Regions from separate parts of the Bradyrhizobium sp. CAR08 genome, predicted to be linked through region 1. Evidence: predicted binding sites of a transcription regulator. Region 1 holds the regulator's gene; the other holds the start of a gene.
The links. The regulator PhoB, encoded in region 1, activates phosphate uptake and scavenging genes when phosphate is short. The targets are predictions, from matches to a motif close to TGTCATNNANCTGTCAT.

Region 1 (9,464 bases):
AAGCCGGAATCGTGGTCGAGCGACTGCCGATGACCAGGATTTCGAGCGGCTTGCCGGCCTTCACGGCATCGGCGACCTTGGGAAGCTGGCTTTCGCTGGTGAGCAGATAGGACGGCACTTCACAGGCTGCGGGCGCGGCTGAAGCAGCCGGCGCAGCATCGTCCGCGCGCGCCGGAGGCGCGGCGAGACCACCGCACAGCAGGATCAGGCTCAGGAAAACCTTCGCCTTCATCAGCCCCCTCCCGCCATATCGGCGCTGCCGACGGCGCTTTTGGTTTTCGAACCGCTCTTGTCAGCCACCCGCTTGTACCACGAAATCAGCCAGGCCATGGCCCACATGATCAGGATTCCGGAGAGACTTATTAGCGCATGCATGACCGGGCCGCCCGAGACTTCGGCCAGGATGAAATGGCCGGCAAAGGCGAGGAAGACGCCGAGACAGAATATCTCCAGGGAATGCGAGCCGCACAGGATCAGCGGCCGCAGCCAGGGCGATTTCAGGCCCGGCCAGTCCCGGGGCAGGACGCGCACGGTGAGCGCGGCCAGCGCCAGGAAATGCGTGAAGCGCAGCACGTCAAGGTCGGCCTTGTCGATCGGATACATCCACTGCTCGAGCCGCTTCGGCATGAAGTGGGAGAGCTGCGGCACATACCAGGTCAGCGTCACGTAGAATGCCGCAACCAGATAGGCGATCGCGATCCACATCGTCACCCGCGAAGCCAGAATGTGCGACATGCGTCGGGCACCCCCGAGCGCGCACCATGCCCCGAACACGAACAGCAATTGCCAGGCGAAGGGATTGAAGGCCCAGAAGCCGTTCGGATAGGCCGACAGATAGAGGTCGTATTCCCAGGTCACCGCGTAGAGCGCGACCGAGAGGCCGAGCGTCACGTCAGGGCGCCACTTCATCAGCCACAGGATCAAGGGCAGCGCCAGCATCAGCACGATGTAGAGCGGCAGCACGTCCATGTTGACCGGACGGAAGCGCAGCAGCAGCGCCTGCACGATCGTGACGTCGGGCTGCTTGAGGAAATCCATGATGCCCATCTCTTCGGTGTAGAGCGGGTTCTCGAACCTGGTCGCGACGTAGGAGATTTCGGCAAGGAAGATCGTGAACAGGAAGACGTGGGCGACATAGATCTGCCAGACGCGCCGCAGGATGCGCGCGGTGGCGACGACGATGCCGGACTCCAGCATCGCCCGACCGTAGACGAAGGCGGCGGTATAGCCGGAGATGAAGATGAAGATCTCGGTGGCGTCGCTGAAGCCGTAATTGCGGATCGTGAACCAGGTCAGAAGGCTCGGCGGCAAATGGTCGATGAAGATCAGCCACAGCGCAAGGCCGCGGAATAGGTCGAGCCGGAGCTCGCGCTCGCCGATGGCGGGCAGCGAAATGGCCGGCGCGGCCGCGCGCCGCTTCGCTCCCGCGGATTTGACCTCCACAGGTTTAGCGGTTCCCGCGATCGTCGATCCCGTCACTTGGTCGGCAATGGTCATCGGGGGCCTAAAAACCCTTCCGCAAATCGCGACGTGGCAAGGAGTGTACCGGTCCGGCCGTCATCTCGCAAAGCGACCGGATCACAAGCAAGTACATTTGCAAGCCCATTTGGACGTGTACTTCCCTGCGAATTCTGGCGGGACGATGTCGCCAAGGCGTCTCCGGCGTTTGGTTCCGGAGCGGTTTTCGGTATGATGGCAATCATGTACCGCGCCGTGACCCGCCAGATCGAAGTGACCGTCGAGCCGAACTTTGTTCCGGAGCAGTCGTCGGCCGACCGCTCCCGTTATTTCTGGGCCTACACCGTCGTCATCACCAATTCCGGCGACGAGACCGTGCAGCTCAAGACGCGGCACTGGATCATCACCGATGCCACCGGCCGGCAGCAGGAGGTGAAGGGCGAGGGCGTCGTCGGCGAGCAGCCGACGCTCGCGCCTGGCGAACGCTTCGAATACACCTCGGGCGTGCCGCTCACGACCGCCTCGGGCTTCATGACCGGCCGCTACCAGATGGTCAGCGCGACCGGCGAACGCTTCGAGATCGACGTGCCCACGTTCTCGCTGGACAGCCCGGACAACAAGCGGGTGTTGAATTAGGGCAGGAGATGGTGGGCGCGCTCCGCTTTGGCCGACCCTATCGCACCTGCAGGCTAACGCCTTACGCGTCTTCCACGCCTGCTTCATCCGGCGTGAACTCGTACACCGAGCTGCAGAACTCGCAGGTCACGACGACCTTGTCGTCCTTGACCATCGCGGCACGGTCGTCAGACGAAAAGCTCTTTAGCATCGATGCCACCGCATCGCGCGAGCAGGAGCATTGCGCCTTCAAGGGCAGCGGATTGAACACGCGCACGCCGCGCTCGTGGAACAGGCGGTAGAGCAGCCGCTCCCCGGACAGCTCCGGATCGATCAGCTCAACGTCTTCGACGGTCTCGATCAGCGAGCGTGCCTCGACCCAGGCATCGTCTTCAGCGACGGCGTGCACTTCGACGCCTTCGGGCGCATCGCCGGGATGCAGATCGGCCTGCCGCGCACGCTCGGGCGCCTTCGGCAGGAACTGCATCAGCATGCCGCCAGCACGCCAGCGATGCTTGCCGCCGTCGTTCGAACGCCATTCCTCGCCGACAGCGAGACGCACGCGTGTCGGGATCTGCTCGGAGCGCAGGAAATATTCGTGAGCGGCGTCTTCGAGGCTGCCGCCGTCGAGCGCGACCAGGCCCTGGTAGCGGCTCATGTCGGGGCCTTGGTCGATGGTCATGGCGAGATGACCGTGGCCCAGCAGCGCGCCGGAATGCGTGCCAGTATCTTTGGCCTCGCCGAGGCGCGCGGCGTCGTAGCGCGCATAGGCGCGCAGGCGATCCGGCGCCTGATAGTCCACGACCAGGAACGACACCGGACCGTCGGTCTGGGCCTGGAGAATGAAGCGGCCCTCGAACTTCAGCGAGGAGCCAAGCAGCGTGGTCAGCACGATGGCCTCGCCGAGCAGCTTGCCGACCGGCGCGGGATAATCGTGCTTGGTCAGGATTTCGTCGAGCGCCGGACCAAGCCGCACCAGCCGACCGCGCACATCGAGCGCGTCGACCTCGTAAGGCAGCACGGCGTCATCGATCGGAACCGCGGATGGCGCGCGAACCGGGCCTTCAGGCCCGGTTTTCATATCAGGGGATTGGGAAACCATGGCGCTTTATCTGGGGTCGGAAGGCGGAATTGGAAGGGGGTGAGGGCTGGGGTCCGGAATGCAGAACGGATCGTACGCAAGCAGGGCAAATTCAGCGTCGTCCTGGCGAAAGCCAGGACGACGATGAAGACCTACTTCGCCGGCACGGCGGATACCGGCCCGGATTACTTCACCGCGTCGAAGCACCAGGCCAGAATGCCCTTCTGCGCGTGCAGGCGGTTTTCGGCCTCGTCGAACACGACGGATTGTGGACCGTCGATCACCTCGTCGGTGACCTCCTCGCCCCGATGGGCGGGCAGGCAGTGCATGAACAGCGCATCCGGCTTGGCAAGCGACATCAGCTGCGCATTGACCTGATAGGGCTTGAGCACGTTGTGGCGGTGCTCGCCTTCCTTGTCGCCCATCGACACCCAGGTGTCGGTCACGACACAATCGGCGCCGCGCACGGCGGCTTCGGCATCCGTGCCGAGCATGATCGGCGCGCCCGTCGCCTTGATGAAGTCGCGCATCGCCTTTTTCGGCGCGAGCTCCGGAGGCGTCGCGACATTGAGCTGGAACTTGAAGCGCTCGGCGGCGTGCGCCCAGGAGGCGAGCACGTTGTTGTCGTCGCCGGTCCAGGCCACGGTCTTGCCCTCGATCGGGCCGCGATGTTCCTCGTAGGTCATGAGGTCCGCCATCACCTGGCAGGGATGCGAGCGGCGCGTCAGGCCGTTGATGACGGGCACGGTGGCGTTTGCCGCAAGCTCCAGCAGCGCATCGTGATTGAGAATGCGGATCATGATGGCGTCGACATAGCGCGACAGCACGCGCGCGGTGTCGGCGATGGTCTCGCCGCGGCCGAGCTGCATTTCGGCGCCGGTGAGCATGATGGGCTCGCCGCCGAGCTGGCGCATGGCGACGTCGAAAGACACCCGCGTCCGCGTCGAGGGGCGCTCGAAGATCATCGCCAGGGTCTTGCCTTCGAGCGGCCTGACCGGCTGATGCGCCTTCTGCTTCGCCTTCATCGCGGAGGACGCAGCGAGCATGCGCTTGAGCTCCGACAGCGGCAGCTCGTTGATATCGAGGAAGTGCTTCGGTGTTTTATCGGGCGACTTGCTCATCAGCTTGCCGCCCGCTTGTTGCCGGACAACGCGGTGCAGGCGCGCTCGAGCCGCCCGACGCTGTCCTCGATCTCGGCTTCGGTGACGATCAAAGGCGGCAGGAAACGCACGACATTGTCGCCGGCACCGACGGTGAGCAGCTTTTGGTCGCGCAAGGCTGCAACGAGATCGCCGGAGGGCACCACGGCCTTGATGCCGATCAGGAGGCCCTCGCCGCGCACTTCGCTGACGACATCGCCGTGTCGGTCGATCACGGAGGCGAGCTTCTGCTTGAGCAGCAGCGACATCCTCTGCACGTGGTCGAAGAAGCCGGGCTTGAGCATGACGTCGAGCACGGCGTTCGCAGCCGCGATCGCGAGCGGATTGCCCCCGAAGGTCGAGCCGTGCGAGCCCGGCGTCATGCCGGACGCCGCTTCCGCGGTCGCAAGGCAGGCGCCGATCGGGAAGCCGCCGCCGAGCGCCTTGGCCAGCGACATCACGTCGGGTTCGACGCCAAGGCGGCGGTACGCGAACAGATCGCCGGTGCGGCCCATGCCGGTCTGCACCTCGTCGAAGGCGAGCAACAGACCCTTCTCGTCGCAGAGCTGGCGCAACGCCCTCAGGAAGGCGGGCGTTGCCGAACGCACACCGCCCTCGCCCTGGATCGGCTCGATCAGGATGCCGGCGGTCTGCGGACCGATTGCCTTTTTCACGGCATCGAGATCGCCATGCGCAACCTGGTCGAAGCCCTCCATCGGAGGGCCGAAACCTTCGAGATATTTTGCCGATCCCGTTGCGGCCAGCGTCGCCAGCGTGCGGCCATGGAAGGCGCCTTCGAAGGTGATCATGCGATAGCGGTCGGGATGACCCTTTGCGGCGTGATAACGGCGCACGACCTTGATCACGCATTCCAGCGCTTCGGCGCCGGAATTGCAGAAGAACACGAAATCCGCGAAACTTTCATTGCACAGGCGCGCGGCGAGCTTTTCGCCGTCCGGGCTCTGGAACAGATTCGACATGTGCCAGAGCTTGGTGGCCTGCTCCTGCAACGCCGCGACCAGCGCCGGATGGGCATGGCCGAGCGCATTCACCGCCACCCCGGAGGTGAAATCGAGATAGCGCTCGCCATTGGTCGCGATCAGCCAGCAGCCTTCGCCACGCTCGAAACCAAGGTCGGACCTGGCGAAAACGGGGAGCAAATGCGGCGCTGCGCTGTTAGTCATGATGGTCACTTGAATGTTGCGGACGGAGTGAGCGTGCATTGCGCAACGCACCATCGACCGGCCCGGAAAACGAAACGTGCCGCCTCTTGAGGGCGGCACGTGCGACTATCTTAGGCCTGGTGAAACGGGTGTCAATGCCGCCCGGAAAGCCTCGCGAAACGCTGAATCCGTAGTCTTGCGGTGCCGATTTTGCGGGATTTGGCCACGGAACATGTGGAAGCGAGTCGGCGGACTCTTGCGCGGGAGTCACGCCATATTGTAGCGTTTGGATTGTCAGATACGACATCTCGTGCAGTGGTTCTGATCTTTAAGTCCTTATGTACCGGCGTAAACGTTCGGGCGTTCAAGACGCGCCCGGCGAGCCTTAAGGGATTCTGGCGGCACGGGTTTTTGAAGGCTTAGGCATTCGCTGCGAGGCCCCAGGATGGCTGGCGCGCAGCGAGGGAAAGGGTGCAATGACGGTTTTGACCTGGTCCGATGATCGCGTCGAGCAGCTGAAAAAGCTCTGGGAGGCCGGACTTTCGGCCAGCCAGATCGCGGCGGAGCTCGGCAATGTGACCCGCAATGCCGTGATCGGCAAAGTGCACAGGCTCGGCCTTTCGGGCCGCGCCAAGAGCCCATCATCGGCAGCGCCGCGGCCGCGCAAGGCGCGCCCCGCGCAGCACATGATGCGGGTGAGCCGCCCGATCTCGCGCGGCAACACCGCGCTGGCGCAGGCCTTCGAGGTGGAGGCTGAGCCGGATCCGGTCACCTATGACAACGTGGTGCCGATGAGCCAGCGGCTGTCGCTGCTGGAATTGAACGAGGCGACCTGCCACTGGCCGGTCGGCGATCCCTCGAGCCCGGACTTCTTCTTCTGCGGTGGAAGGGCGCTGTCCGGACTGCCCTATTGCGCCCAGCACTCGCGCGTTGCGTACCAGCCGGCGTCGGATCGGCGCCGCGCACCGGTGAAGCCGGGTCCGCGGTAATCACGGCAAGTCGTCGCGCGAAGACGATTCAACAATTTCAGCGTCGTCCCGGCCTAGTGCGCAATTGCGCACGGGGGGCCGGGACCCATACTCCGAGCACGCAATAATCGTGCGGAAGGGGTCACTCCGAGTCTTCGCCAAACCACGTTCGGTGGTTATGGGCCCGGATCAGCGCTCGCTTCGCTCGCTTGTCCGGGACGACGGCTGAGAATGCAGGGACAACTCGCCAACAAACAAGCCTGCAACCCTACACCTGCTCCGCCTTGGCAAACCGATCATCCAGCGCGTAGCCGGCGCCGCGGACGGTGCGGATCGGGTCCTGCTCGCGGCCGAGATTGAGCAGCTTGCGCAGGCGGCCGATATGCACGTCGACGGTGCGCTCGTCGATATAGATGTCGCGACCCCAGACGCTGTCGAGCAGTTGCTCGCGCGAGAACACGCGCCCCGGATGCTCCAGGAAGAACTCCAGCAGGCGATATTCGGTCGGACCGAGATCGATCGGCCGGCCCGAGCGCGCCACGCGGCGCTTGTCGCGGTCGAGCTCGATGTCGCCAAAAGCAAGCACCGTCGCGAGCCGCTCCGGGCTTGCGCGCCGCAGCAGGCCTTTCACGCGCGCCAGCAGCTCCGGCACCGAGAACGGCTTGACGATGTAATCGTCGGCGCCGGTCGCAAGACCCCGCACCCGCTCGCTCTCCTCGCCGCGCGCGGTGAGCATGATGATCGGGAGCTGCTTGGTCTCGGGACGGGTGCGAAGCCGCCGGCACAATTCGATGCCTGACAGGCCCGGCAGCATCCAGTCGAGCACGATCAGATCGGGGATGTGCTCCTTGAGGCGGGTGTCGGCGTCGTCGCCGCGCATCACCGTCTCGACGTCATAGCCGTCGCCTTCGAGGTTGTAGCGGAGAAGCTCGGTCAGGGCTTCCTCGTCCTCAACCACCATAATGCGTGCGCCCATCGGGTCGTCGCTCCCTAAGTCTTCAGGTGTTCGGTACCGTGTTGGCGAAGGTCGTCATGTCGCCCTTCGGCCGCTTGTCGGTGATGGCCTGGCCCTCGATCATGTAGAACACGGTCTCGGCGATGTTGGTGGCGTGGTCGCCGATCCGCTCGATGTTCTTGGCGCAGAACATCAGATGGATGCAGAACGAGATGTTGCGCGGATCCTCCATCATGTAGGTGAGGAGCTCGCGGAACAGCGAGGTGCAGATGGCGTCGACCTCCTCGTCGCCCTTCCAGACCGCCATCGCCGCCGGCAGATCATGCGCGGCATAGGCGTCCAGCACCGACTTGACCTGCTGCTGCACGAGGTCGGTCATGTGCTCGAGGCCGCGGAACAGCTTGAGCGGATGGAAGTCCGTCTCCAGCGCCGCGACGCGCTTGCCCATGTTCTTGGCGAGGTCGCCGATGCGCTCGAGATCGGTCGCGACGCGCATGGCGCCGACGATCTCGCGCAGATCGACCGCCATCGGCTGGCGGCGGGCGATGGTGAGCACCGCACGCTCCTCGATGCGCTTCTGCAGCGCGTCGAGCTCGGTGTCGATGGCGACGACGCGCTGGCCGAGCGGGACGTCGCGGCGGATCAGCGCGTCGACGGACTCGACGATCATGCGCTCGGCGATGCCGCCCATCTCGGCGACCAGGCGAGTGAGTTCCTGGAGGTCGGTGTCGAAAGCCTTTGCGGTATGTTCAGAACCCATGTCGCGTCTCCTAGCCGAACCGGCCGGTGATGTAATCCTGCGTGCGCCGATCTGACGGCGACGTGAAGATCTTGCTGGTGTCGTCGAACTCTATCAGCTCGCCGAGATACATGAAGGCGGTCTTGTCGGAGACGCGCGCCGCCTGTTGCATGTTGTGGGTGACGATAGCGATCGTGTAATCCTCGGACAGCTCCTGGATCAGCTCCTCGACCTTGGCGGTCGAGATCGGGTCGAGCGCCGAACAGGGTTCGTCGAACAGGATCACCTCGGGCCGCACCGCGACGGTGCGGGCGATGCAGAGGCGCTGCTGCTGGCCGCCGGAGAGCGACAGGCCGGAGGCGTTGAGCTTGTCCTTGACCTCGTTCCACAGCGCGCCGCCGCGCAGCGCCTTCTCGACGCGGCCGTCCATCTCGGACTTCGAGATCTTCTCATAGAGACGGATGCCGAACGCGATGTTCTCGTAGATCGTCATCGGGAACGGCGTCGGCTTCTGGAACACCATGCCGACGCGGGCGCGCAGCAAATTGAGGTCCAGCCTGGGGTCGAGGATGTTGGTCTGATCGAGCATCAGCTGACCGGTGGCGCGCTGGCCGGGATAGAGGTCGTACATCCGGTTGAAGATGCGCAGCAGGGTCGACTTGCCGCAGCCCGACGGTCCGATGAACGCCGTAACGCGGTTGGCGCCGAGCGTCAGGTTGATGTTCTTCAGCGCATGGTGCTCGCCGTAATAGAAGTTCAGGTTACGCACGGTCACCTTCGGGGGCGCCTCGGGCAGCACCGCCGCGTGCGGCAGTCCACCGGACGCGCTCATCGACACGGAAAGATCACTCATTTTGCGGTCCTCTCGGCGCCAAGGATGCGCGCGAAAATATTAAGGGCAAGAACGGTCAGGGTGATGAGCAGCGCCCCGCTCCAGGCCAACTGCTTCCAATAGGCATAGGGGCTCTGCACGAAGTTGTTGATGGTCACAGGCAGGTTCGCCATCGTCTTGTTCAGGCCGAGGCTGAAGAACTGGTTCGATAGCGCGGTGAACAGCAGCGGCGCGGTTTCACCGGCGACGCGAGCGGTCGCGAGCAGCACGCCGGTGATGAGACCCGATCGGGCAGCCCGATAAGCGATCCGCTTGATCACCAGCGAACGCGGCAGGCCGAGCGCCGAGGCCGCCTCGCGCAACGCGTTCGGCACCAGCAGCAGCATGTCCTCGGTCGTGCGCAGCACCACCGGGATCACGATGACCGCGAGGGCGAGCGAGCCTGCGATCGCCGAGAAGCCGCGCATCGGCACCACCACGGCGCCGTAGATGAACAGGCCGATGATGATCGAGG
Region 2 (9,464 bases), on a different contig from region 1:
GGCTTCATGTTCCTGCCGGTCTATCGCGGCTGGGTCGTCATCTTCTCGCTGGTGGTCTGCATCGCGACCTGGTTCCTGATCGAGAAGACGCGGCTCGGCGCCTATTTGCGCGCCGCCACCGAAAACCCGACGCTCGTGCGCGCCTTCGGCGTCAACGTGCCGCGCATGATCACGCTGACCTACGGCCTCGGTGTCGGCCTTGCAGCGCTCGCCGGCGTGCTGTCGGCGCCGATCAACCAGGTGCGGCCGTTGATGGGCGCCGACCTCATCATCGTGGTGTTCGCGGTGGTCGTGATCGGCGGCATGGGATCGATCATGGGCTCCATCATCACCGGCTTCGCGCTCGGTGTGATCGAAGGCCTGACCAAATATTTCTACCCCGAGGCCTCCAACACCGTCGTGTTCGTGCTGATGGTGCTGGTGCTCTTGGTGAAGCCAACGGGATTGACGGGAAGGGCGGCCTGATATGACAGCCTTGACGGACGACACGCTGCCGGTAACCCCGCGCGCGATCCGCGACGAGATGATCGTGTTCGTGGTGATGGCGCTGCTGCTGGCTTCGGTGCCATTCACGGGGGTCTACCCGTTCTTCGTGATGCAGGCGCTGTGCTTCGCGCTGCTCGCCTGCGCCTTCAACCTGCTGATCGGCTACGGCGGTTTGCTGTCCTTCGGCCATGCGATGTTCCTGGGCACGGCCGGCTATTGCAGCGCGCATGCGCTGAAAGTATGGGCGCTGCCGCCGGAACTCGGCATCCTCGTCGGGGTCGCCGGTGCCTTCGTGCTCTCGCTCATCACGGGCTATATCTCGATCCGCCGCCAGGGCATCTATTTCTCGATGATCACGCTGGCGCTGTCGCAGCTCTTGTACTTCATCTACCTCCAGGCGCCGTTCACCCATGGCGAAGACGGCATCCAGGGTATTCCGCAGGGACGCATGTTCGGCGTCTTCGATCTGACCAAGCCCACCGTGCTCTACTACGTGGTGCTGGTCGGTTTCCTCGCCGGCTTCCTGCTGATCTTCCGCATCATCAACTCGCCGTTCGGCGAAGTCCTCAAGGCGATCCGCGAGAACGAGCCGCGCGCGATCTCGCTGGGTTACCGCACCGATCAGTACAAGTTCCTGGCTTTCGTCCTGTCGGGCACGCTGGCCGGCTTTGCCGGTGCGCTGAAAGTCTTCGTGGCGCAGAATGCCTCGCTCACCGACGTGCACTGGTCGATGTCGGGCGAAGTCGTGCTGATGACGCTGGTCGGCGGACTCGGAACCGTCTTCGGTCCCGTGGTCGGTGCCTTCGTGATCATCGCCATGCAGCAATATTTGGCGGGGTTCGGCCAATGGGTGACCGTGATCCAGGGCTCGATCTTCGTGATCTGCGTGCTCACCTTCCGCCGTGGCGTCATCGGCGAAATCGCGCATTACTTCCGGCGGTCGCTGTAAGTCATTGATATAATAGAAGATGTGTTGACGCGCGAAAGCGGTGGATGATCCAGCTCCACGGGCGTGAGGTGGCACGCGCGTGGATCGAAAATGGTCTATGACAGTTTCATGACGGCCCGCTTGGGCCAGGCCATCATCCAACCGGTAGTCTCTCCCCATGATGCGATTGTTTCGCGCTTTCCTGCCGAAGGAAGAACGGTTCTTCGACCTGTTCGACCGCCACGCCCAGACCGTGATCCAGGGCTCGATCGCGCTCCAGAGCATGCTCAACGGGGGCGAGGAGACGCCGGTCTATTGCCAGCGCGTCAACCAGTTCGAGAACGATGCCGACAACATCACCCGTGAGGTGCTGACCGCGGTGCGCCGCACCTTCATCACCCCGTTCGACCGCGGCGACATCAAGAACCTGATCACCTCGATGGACGACGCCATCGACCAGATGCAGCAGACCGCCAAGGCCGTGATGCTGTTCGAGGTCCGCAGCTTCGAGCCGCCGATGCGGGAGATCGGCGGGCTTCTGATCGAATGCGCCAATCTGGTCGGCCGCGCGCTGCCGCTGATGCAGAAGATCGGTCAGAACGTGGCCATGCTGACCGCGATCACGGAAGAGCTTGGCAAGCTGGAAGGCCGCGTCGACGATCTCCATGATATCGGGCTGAAGGAACTGTTCCTCAAGCATCGCGGCGGCAACGCGATGGATTTCATCGTCGGCGCAGAGATCTACGACCATCTCGAGAAAGTCGCCGACCGCTTCGACGACGTCGCGAACGAGATCAACAGCATCGTCATCGAGCAAGTTTAGGGCAGGGGCCACGCCGTGGATGTTGCGCTGGGTCTTCCCGTCCTGGTCGGATTGATCGCCGTCGCGCTGCTGTTCGACTTCCTGAACGGCCTGCACGACGCCGCCAATTCGATCGCGACCATCGTCTCGACCCGCGTGCTGCGGCCGCAATACGCGGTGTTCTGGGCCGCGTTCTTCAACTTCGTCGCCTTCATGGTGTTCGGGCTGCACGTTGCCCAGACTATCGGCACCGGCATCATCGATCCCGCGATCGTGGATGCTCAGGTGATCTTCGCCGCGCTGGTCGGCGCCATCGTCTGGAACCTGGTGACATGGGCGCTCGGCATCCCATCGTCCTCGTCTCATGCATTGATCGGCGGCTTGTTTGGTGCCGGCGTGGCAAAAGCCGGCCTTTCAGCGGCGGTCTGGAGCGGGTTGTCCAAGACGGTGATCGCCATCGTGCTGTCTCCGCTGGTCGGCTTCCTGCTCGCGATGGTGCTGGTCGCGATCGTCTCCTGGGCCTCGGTGCGCTCCACGCCCTTTGCCGTGGATCGCGCCTTCCGCATCCTGCAATTCGCCTCCGCCTCGCTCTATTCGCTCGGCCATGGTGGTAACGACGCTCAGAAGACCATGGGCATCATCGCCGTGCTGCTCTATTCGCAGGGCCAGCTCGGCGGCGAATTCTTCGTACCCTTCTGGGTGGTGCTCTCGTGCCAGGCCGCGATGGCGATGGGGACGCTGATGGGCGGCTGGCGCATCGTCCGCACCATGGGCCTGCGCATCACCAGGCTGACCCCGATGCAGGGCTTTTGCGCCGAGACCGGCGGTGCCGCGACCCTGTTCATGGCGACCTTTCTCGGCGTTCCGGTCTCGACCACCCACACCATCACCGGCGCCATCGTCGGCGTCGGCGCCGCCCGCCGCCTCTCGGCGGTGCGCTGGAACGTCGCCAGCTCGATCGTCTATGCCTGGGTGATCACGATGCCGGCCTCGGCCATCGTCGCCGCGCTGAGCTGGTGGGCGGTCAAGATCTTCGTCAGGTAACCAGCTTCAGTCCGACAATGCCGGCGACGATCAGCCCGATGCTGGCGAGGCGGAACGCGGTGGCCGGCTCGCCGAACAGGACGATGCCGAGCGTCGCGGTGCCGACCGCACCGATGCCGGTCCAGACCGCATAAGCGGTTCCAATCGGAAGCGATTTGAGGGCGAGCCCGAGCAGGATGATGCTGCCGGCCATGGCGCCGAGCGTGAGGACTGACGGAACGAGCCTGGTGAACCCCTCGGTATATTTGAGGCCGATCGCCCAGGAGATCTCCAGCAGACCGGCGACGAACAGGATGCTCCAGGCCATGACGACCCTCCATTCAAGGCAGGGTCGTCCCCGCGACTGGTGTGCTGATAGCAAGGGAAGGCCGTCCCTCCCAACCCAAGCCCGATATGGGGCTGGCCGGAAGCCTCCGCAATCACCAGATCAGGCTTGATCAGGCTCATTTTCCCTGCCAAACGCTGCCGCAATGTCCGACATCGCCACCACAGCCGAATCGACGGCCCGTTCCTCGCTTGCCGCTGAAGTGTCGCGGCGGCGTACTTTTGCGATCATCTCGCATCCGGACGCCGGCAAGACCACGCTGACCGAAAAGCTGCTGCTGTTCGGTGGCGCCATCAATCTCGCCGGCCAGGTCAAGGCCAAGGGCGAGCGGCGCAACACGCGTTCGGACTGGATGAAGATCGAGCGCGAGCGCGGCATCTCGGTCGTGACCTCGGTCATGACCTTCGAGTTCGAGGGCCTCGTGTTCAACCTGCTGGACACGCCGGGCCACGAGGACTTTTCGGAAGACACCTATCGCACGCTTACGGCGGTCGATTCCGCCGTCATGGTGATCGACGCCGCCAAGGGCATCGAGGCGCGCACCCGAAAGCTGTTCGAGGTATGTCGTCTTCGGGATATCCCGATCATCACCTTCATCAACAAGATGGACCGCGAGAGCCGCGACGTCTTCGAGCTCCTCGACGAGATCGAGAAGACGCTGGCGCTCGATACCACGCCGATGACCTGGCCTGTCGGCCGCGGCCGCGAGTTCCTCGGCACCTATGACGTCGTCAATGGCGGCGTGCGCCTGCTCGAAGGCGGTGGCGCCAAAACTGGCGCGGCGCAGCAGATCGAGATCGCCGAGCTCGCCAAGCTCAATGCCAATCTCGACGTGTCGGCGGTCAAGGACGAGCTCGAGCTCGTCACCGCGGCTTCAAAACCGTTCGAGCTCGAAGCGTTTCGCGAGGGCCATCTGACGCCGGTTTATTTCGGCAGCGCGCTACGCAATTTCGGCGTCGGCGACCTGCTGCAAGGGCTCGGCAAGTTCGCGCCCGAGCCGCGCGCGCAGGAGAGCGACCAGCGCAAGGTCGAAGCCACCGACCCGCGCATGAGCGCCTTCGTGTTCAAGATCCAGGCCAATATGGATCCCAACCACCGCGACCGTATCGCCTTCGCGCGGCTGTGCTCCGGCAAGCTGAGCCGCGGCATGAAGGCGAAGCTCGTGCGCACCGGCAAGAGCATGCCGCTGTCCAGCCCGCAATTCTTCTTCGCGCAGGACCGTTCGGTTGCGGACGAAGCCTATGCCGGCGACGTCGTCGGCATTCCCAATCACGGCACGCTGCGCATCGGCGATACGCTGACCGACGGTGAGGATTTCAACTTCGTCGGCGTGCCGAGCTTTGCGCCGGAAATCGTCCGCCGCGTGCGTCTCACCGATGCGATGAAAGCGAAGAAGTTGAAGGAAGCGCTTCAGCAGATGTCGGAAGAGGGCGTGGTGCAGGTGTTCCGCCCGCGCGACGGCGCACCGGCGTTGGTCGGAGTCGTTGGCGCACTCCAGCTCGACGTGCTCAAGGCCCGGCTGGATGCGGAATATTCGCTCCCAGTCGAATTCGAGGTCAGCGAGTTCCAGCTCGCGCGCTGGGTCTCGTCGGACGACCGCAAGAAGCTCGATACCTTCATCGCTGCCAACACCTCCAGCATCGCCGACGATGTCGACGGCGATCCCGTCTATCTGGCGCGGAACGAGTTCTATCTCGGCTACACAAGGGAACGGGCGGAGGGCATCGAGTTCACCAACGTCAAGGACGTCAAGAAGAAGGGCTAGGGTGGGGCTCCGTCCGCTCCTCACCCTCCGCTGTCATGCCCCGGCTTGACCGGGGCATCCAGTACGCCGCGGCCTCTCGGCTCAACAACGATCGCCTCTGGAATACTGGGTCGTCCGATCAAGCCGGACGACGACACCGTGGGTAAACGCGAGCACGTGAACGCGAATGGCTTGAAGCCGCTTCAAGTCCTACCAATTTGAATGTGGTCGCCCGTTCGGTGCTCCCGATGTTGCGCGCAATCCTCGTGCTGTTCCTGACCGTCTTTGCCGTGATCGCCGCCGATGCGCGGCCGCGACAAATCAACCCAATTCCGTTTTCGCACGAGCCGTGCAGCGTCCTCGATGGCCGGCCCTGCACGCCGTCCTATTGCAGCCCGCTCGAGCCTGGCCCCTGCATTGCCGAGATCGACTATCCCTACGGCCAGAACCTCCAGCTCACGATCCAAAGCGTGCCGGCGGAGGCGGATCGCGCCAAATACCAAAAGCCGGATCACGATCTCGATACGATTGGCGATCTCTTCGCCGAGCTGCGCAGCTGCTGGTCGCCGCCATCGGACAATGCGCGCGCGGGCATGCAGATCGCCGTGCGCTTCAGCTTCAACAAATCGGGCGGCCTGATCGGCCCGCCGCGCCTGACCTTTGCGACCGCAGGCGTGCCCGCCGAGACGAGAACTACCTATCTTAATGCAATCAATTCATCGTTGAACGCCTGCCTGCCGCTGAAGTTCACCGGCGGTTTTGGCGGTGCCATCGCCGGGCGGCCGATCGCGATCCGGTATGTCGACAATCGCGAGATCGGCAAGTAGCGCATCAGTTGCGACCCGCGGCCAATCGATGATACGCCATGGGCTGGGGCGCTGGTTGAGGGGAGAATCTCGTGGGTCTGCTGGTTATGATCCTGGGGCTTGCGCTGTTTTTTGCGGCGCATGTGTTCACGACGAAACGCGATGCACGCGCGCAGGCCATCGCGAGAGTGGGCGAGGGGACCTACAAGATCCTCTATTCGCTTGCCTCGCTTGCGGGGCTCGCACTGATCATCTGGGGCTTCGCGCATTATCGCGCGACCGGCTGGATCGACGTCTGGTATCCGCCGAAGGCGCTGAAGCACATCACGCTCGCACTGATGCTGCCCGCGGTCATCCTGGTGGTTGCGTCCTATCTGCGCGGCCGCATTTACGCGACACGGAAGCATCCGATGCTGGCCGGCATCAAGCTGTGGGCGGCGGCGCATCTTCTGGCCAATGGCGATCTCGGCTCCATCATCCTGTTCGGGTCCTTTCTGGGCTGGGCGGTGTATGACCGCATCACGCTGAAGCGTCGCACCGATGGCGGCGGTCCGCCGATTCCGGTCGGCGGCGTCACCAACGATCTGATCGCGGTCGTGGTTGGAATCGTCGCTTATCTGGCGCTGGCTTTTGCGTTCCATCCCGTCGTCATCGGCGTTCCCGTGATGGGCGGCTAGCCGATCAGCACAAGACAGGACCGCATGCCCGTGCGCGGAAGATAACGAAAGTAACAAGCCAAGGGCAATCCGATGGACTGGTCGCATTCTCAGATCCCGCCAATGCGGTTCGAGGCGCGCTTCGGCGATCGGGTGGTACCGGCATTTTGCGATCGGCCGTCGAGCCTGTGGGCGATGATTGCGGACGCCTGCGCCCGCAATCCCGACGGCGAAGCGCTGATCTCAGGCGGTGTCCGGCTGAGCTGGCGGCAGGCCGTCGAGCAGGCTGCGCGGATCGCGGCGGGATTTCGCAAGCTCGGATTGCAGCGCGGCGATCGTGTCGCGATCCTGCTCGGCAACCGCGTCGAATTCCCGCTGCTGCTGTTTGCTGCCGCCCATGAGGGGCTCGTCACGGTGCTGCTCAGCACGCGGCAGCAGAAGCCGGAAATCGCCTATGTGCTCGCCGACTGCGGCGCCAAGATCCTGATCCACGAGGCGGCACTTGCGGAGCGGCTGCCGGACGCACTGGACGTGCCCGATGTGATCGACCGCATCGCCATCGACCACGATCCGGCTCTGTCGGATTTCGCGGTGCTCGTCGACAACGCCCCGGCCGCGGCGCCGGTCGAGACGAGCGAGGAGGACACCGCGATGATCCTCTACACCTCGGGCACGACAGGCAAGCCCAAGGGCGCGATGCTGGCCCATTGCAACATCGTCCATTCCTCGATGATCTTCATGTCCTGCCTGCAATTGACGGCGGCCGACCGTTCGATCGCGGCAGTGCCGCTCGGCCATGTCACCGGCGTGGTCGCCAACATCACGACGATGATCTGCTGCGGTGGCGCGTTGATCATCATGCCGGAGTTCAAAGCCGGCGAATATCTCAAGCTCGCCGCGCGCGAGCGCGTCACCTACACGGTGATGGTGCCGGCGATGTACAATCTGTGCCTGCTCCAGCCCGATTTCGCCAGTTACGATCTGTCGAGCTGGCGCATCGGTGGCTTCGGCGGCGCACCGATGCCGGTCGCCACCATCGAGAAACTCAAGGCGATCATTCCCGGCCTCGCGCTGGCGAATTGCTACGGTGCGACCGAGACCACGTCGCCGTCCACGATCATGCCGGGCGAGTTGACGGCGACCCACATCGACAGCGTCGGCTTGCCGTGTCCGGGTGCACGCATCCTGGCGATGGACGCGGACGGGCGTGAGCTGCCGCCTGGGGAAATCGGCGAGCTCTGGATCCAGAGTGCCTCCGTCATCAAGGGCTACTGGAACAATCCGAAAGCCACGGCCGAAAGCTTCACCAGCGGGTTCTGGCATTCCGGCGATCTCGGCTCGGTCGACGCGGAGGGATTTGTCCGGGTGTTCGACCGGCAGAAGGACATGATCAACCGCGGCGGCCTCAAGATCTATTCGGCCGAGGTCGAATCCGTGCTGGCCGGCCACCCGGCCGTGGTTGAGAGCGCGATCGTCGCCAAGACGTGCCCGGTGCTGGGCGAACGCGTCCACGCCGTGGTGGTGACGCGTACGCCGGTGGACAGCGAGGCCTTGCGCGCCTGGTGCGCGGAGCGGCTGTCGGACTACAAGGTCCCGGAAACCATGGTGATCACCGCGGAGCCCTTGCCGCGCAATGCCAATGGCAAGGTGCTGAAGCGGCAGCTGCGGGAGCTGTTGGGAACCTGACCCGGGGAGGCGTCTCTCCGGGCTGTCCCGGGTGGTTAACGCCTTGATCGGGCTCGCTTTGCCTTGCCACCGCCATATCGTTAGGGTACCCCGCCGCCACGTGGGGGACGGGATTCCTGACGCGAACGCTTCGGCGCGCGCACCCGGACGGGCATGGGATTAGCATAAGTGTCTGAATTATTTGACGAAGTCGACGAGGAAGTACGTCGCGAACAGCTCAAAAAGCTGTGGGATAAGTATTCGATTTTGTTCATCGCCCTGATGGTGCTGATCGTCGCCGCCGTGGGTGGCTGGCGCGGTTACCAATATCTTGAAGCCAAGAAGGCTGCCGAGGCCGGTGCTGCCTTCGAGAAGGCCGCTGAGCTGTCCGAGCAGGACAAGCATGCGGAGGCCGAGGCGGCCTTTACCGAGCTCGCAGCCAAGGCTCCATCGGGCTATCGCACCCTGGCGCGGCTGCGTGCTGCGGCCGAGGCAGCGTCCCGCGATCCCAAGGCAGGCGCCAAGTTGTATGACGACATTGCCGCCGACCGCAGCGTAGGCGGCGAGTGGCAGGATCTGGCGAAGATCCGCGCCGCCGGTCTCCTGCTCGACAGCGCCGGCTATGCCGACATGCAGCAGCGGCTGGAAGCCTCCACCGCGCCTAAATCGACCTTCCGTCACACCGCCCGCGAAATGCTGGCGCTGTCGGCCTGGCGCAACAACGATGTGACTGCCGCCCGCAAATGGCTCGACGCGATTGCCGAGGACGGCGAAACGCCGCCCGGCCTGCGCTCACGCGCCGAGGCGCTGCAGGCCCTGCTGCCGCCCGTAGCGAAGAGCTGAGCCGAGAGCTGAGACGAGATACCGACATGCGCCGCACGCCACGCTTGATCGCAACCGCCGTCTTGATCGCCTTCACGGGCGTGCTGGGCGGTTGCTCCAGCTTCGATCCGAGCGACATGCTCGACTTCCTCGACACCAAGAAGAAGCTGCCGGGCGACCGCAAGC

Region 2: ACIPUD_RS05355 (DUF47 domain-containing protein) is a predicted target of PhoB. The motif match lies at 1,533-1,549, and genes of this name have one in related genera.

The regions. Positions count from the first base shown of each region.
Region 1 covers NZ_JBIXJX010000010.1:224,606-234,069, forward strand. Annotated here, with positions in the region: gene ACIPUD_RS22270 (SGNH/GDSL hydrolase family protein) at 1-232, opposite strand, end outside; gene ACIPUD_RS22275 (OpgC domain-containing protein) at 232-1,497, opposite strand; gene apaG (Co2+/Mg2+ efflux protein ApaG) at 1,702-2,094, shown strand; gene ACIPUD_RS22285 (Hsp33 family molecular chaperone) at 2,156-3,175, opposite strand; gene argF (ornithine carbamoyltransferase) at 3,340-4,275, opposite strand; gene ACIPUD_RS22295 (aspartate aminotransferase family protein) at 4,275-5,477, opposite strand; gene ACIPUD_RS22300 (GcrA family cell cycle regulator) at 5,933-6,445, shown strand; gene phoB (phosphate regulon transcriptional regulator PhoB) at 6,693-7,400, opposite strand; gene phoU (phosphate signaling complex protein PhoU) at 7,423-8,139, opposite strand; gene pstB (phosphate ABC transporter ATP-binding protein PstB) at 8,150-8,971, opposite strand; gene pstA (phosphate ABC transporter permease PstA) at 8,968-9,464, opposite strand, start outside.
Region 2 covers NZ_JBIXJX010000002.1:341,898-351,361, forward strand. Annotated here, with positions in the region: gene ACIPUD_RS05345 (branched-chain amino acid ABC transporter permease) at 1-465, shown strand, start outside; gene ACIPUD_RS05350 (branched-chain amino acid ABC transporter permease) at 467-1,435, shown strand; gene ACIPUD_RS05355 (DUF47 domain-containing protein) at 1,593-2,237, shown strand; gene ACIPUD_RS05360 (inorganic phosphate transporter) at 2,253-3,260, shown strand; gene sugE (quaternary ammonium compound efflux SMR transporter SugE) at 3,253-3,567, opposite strand; gene ACIPUD_RS05370 (peptide chain release factor 3) at 3,731-5,350, shown strand; gene ACIPUD_RS05375 (hypothetical protein) at 5,578-6,156, shown strand; gene ACIPUD_RS05380 (NnrU family protein) at 6,228-6,812, shown strand; gene ACIPUD_RS05385 (class I adenylate-forming enzyme family protein) at 6,885-8,477, shown strand; gene ACIPUD_RS05390 (tetratricopeptide repeat protein) at 8,646-9,299, shown strand; gene ACIPUD_RS05395 (hypothetical protein) at 9,326-9,464, shown strand, end outside.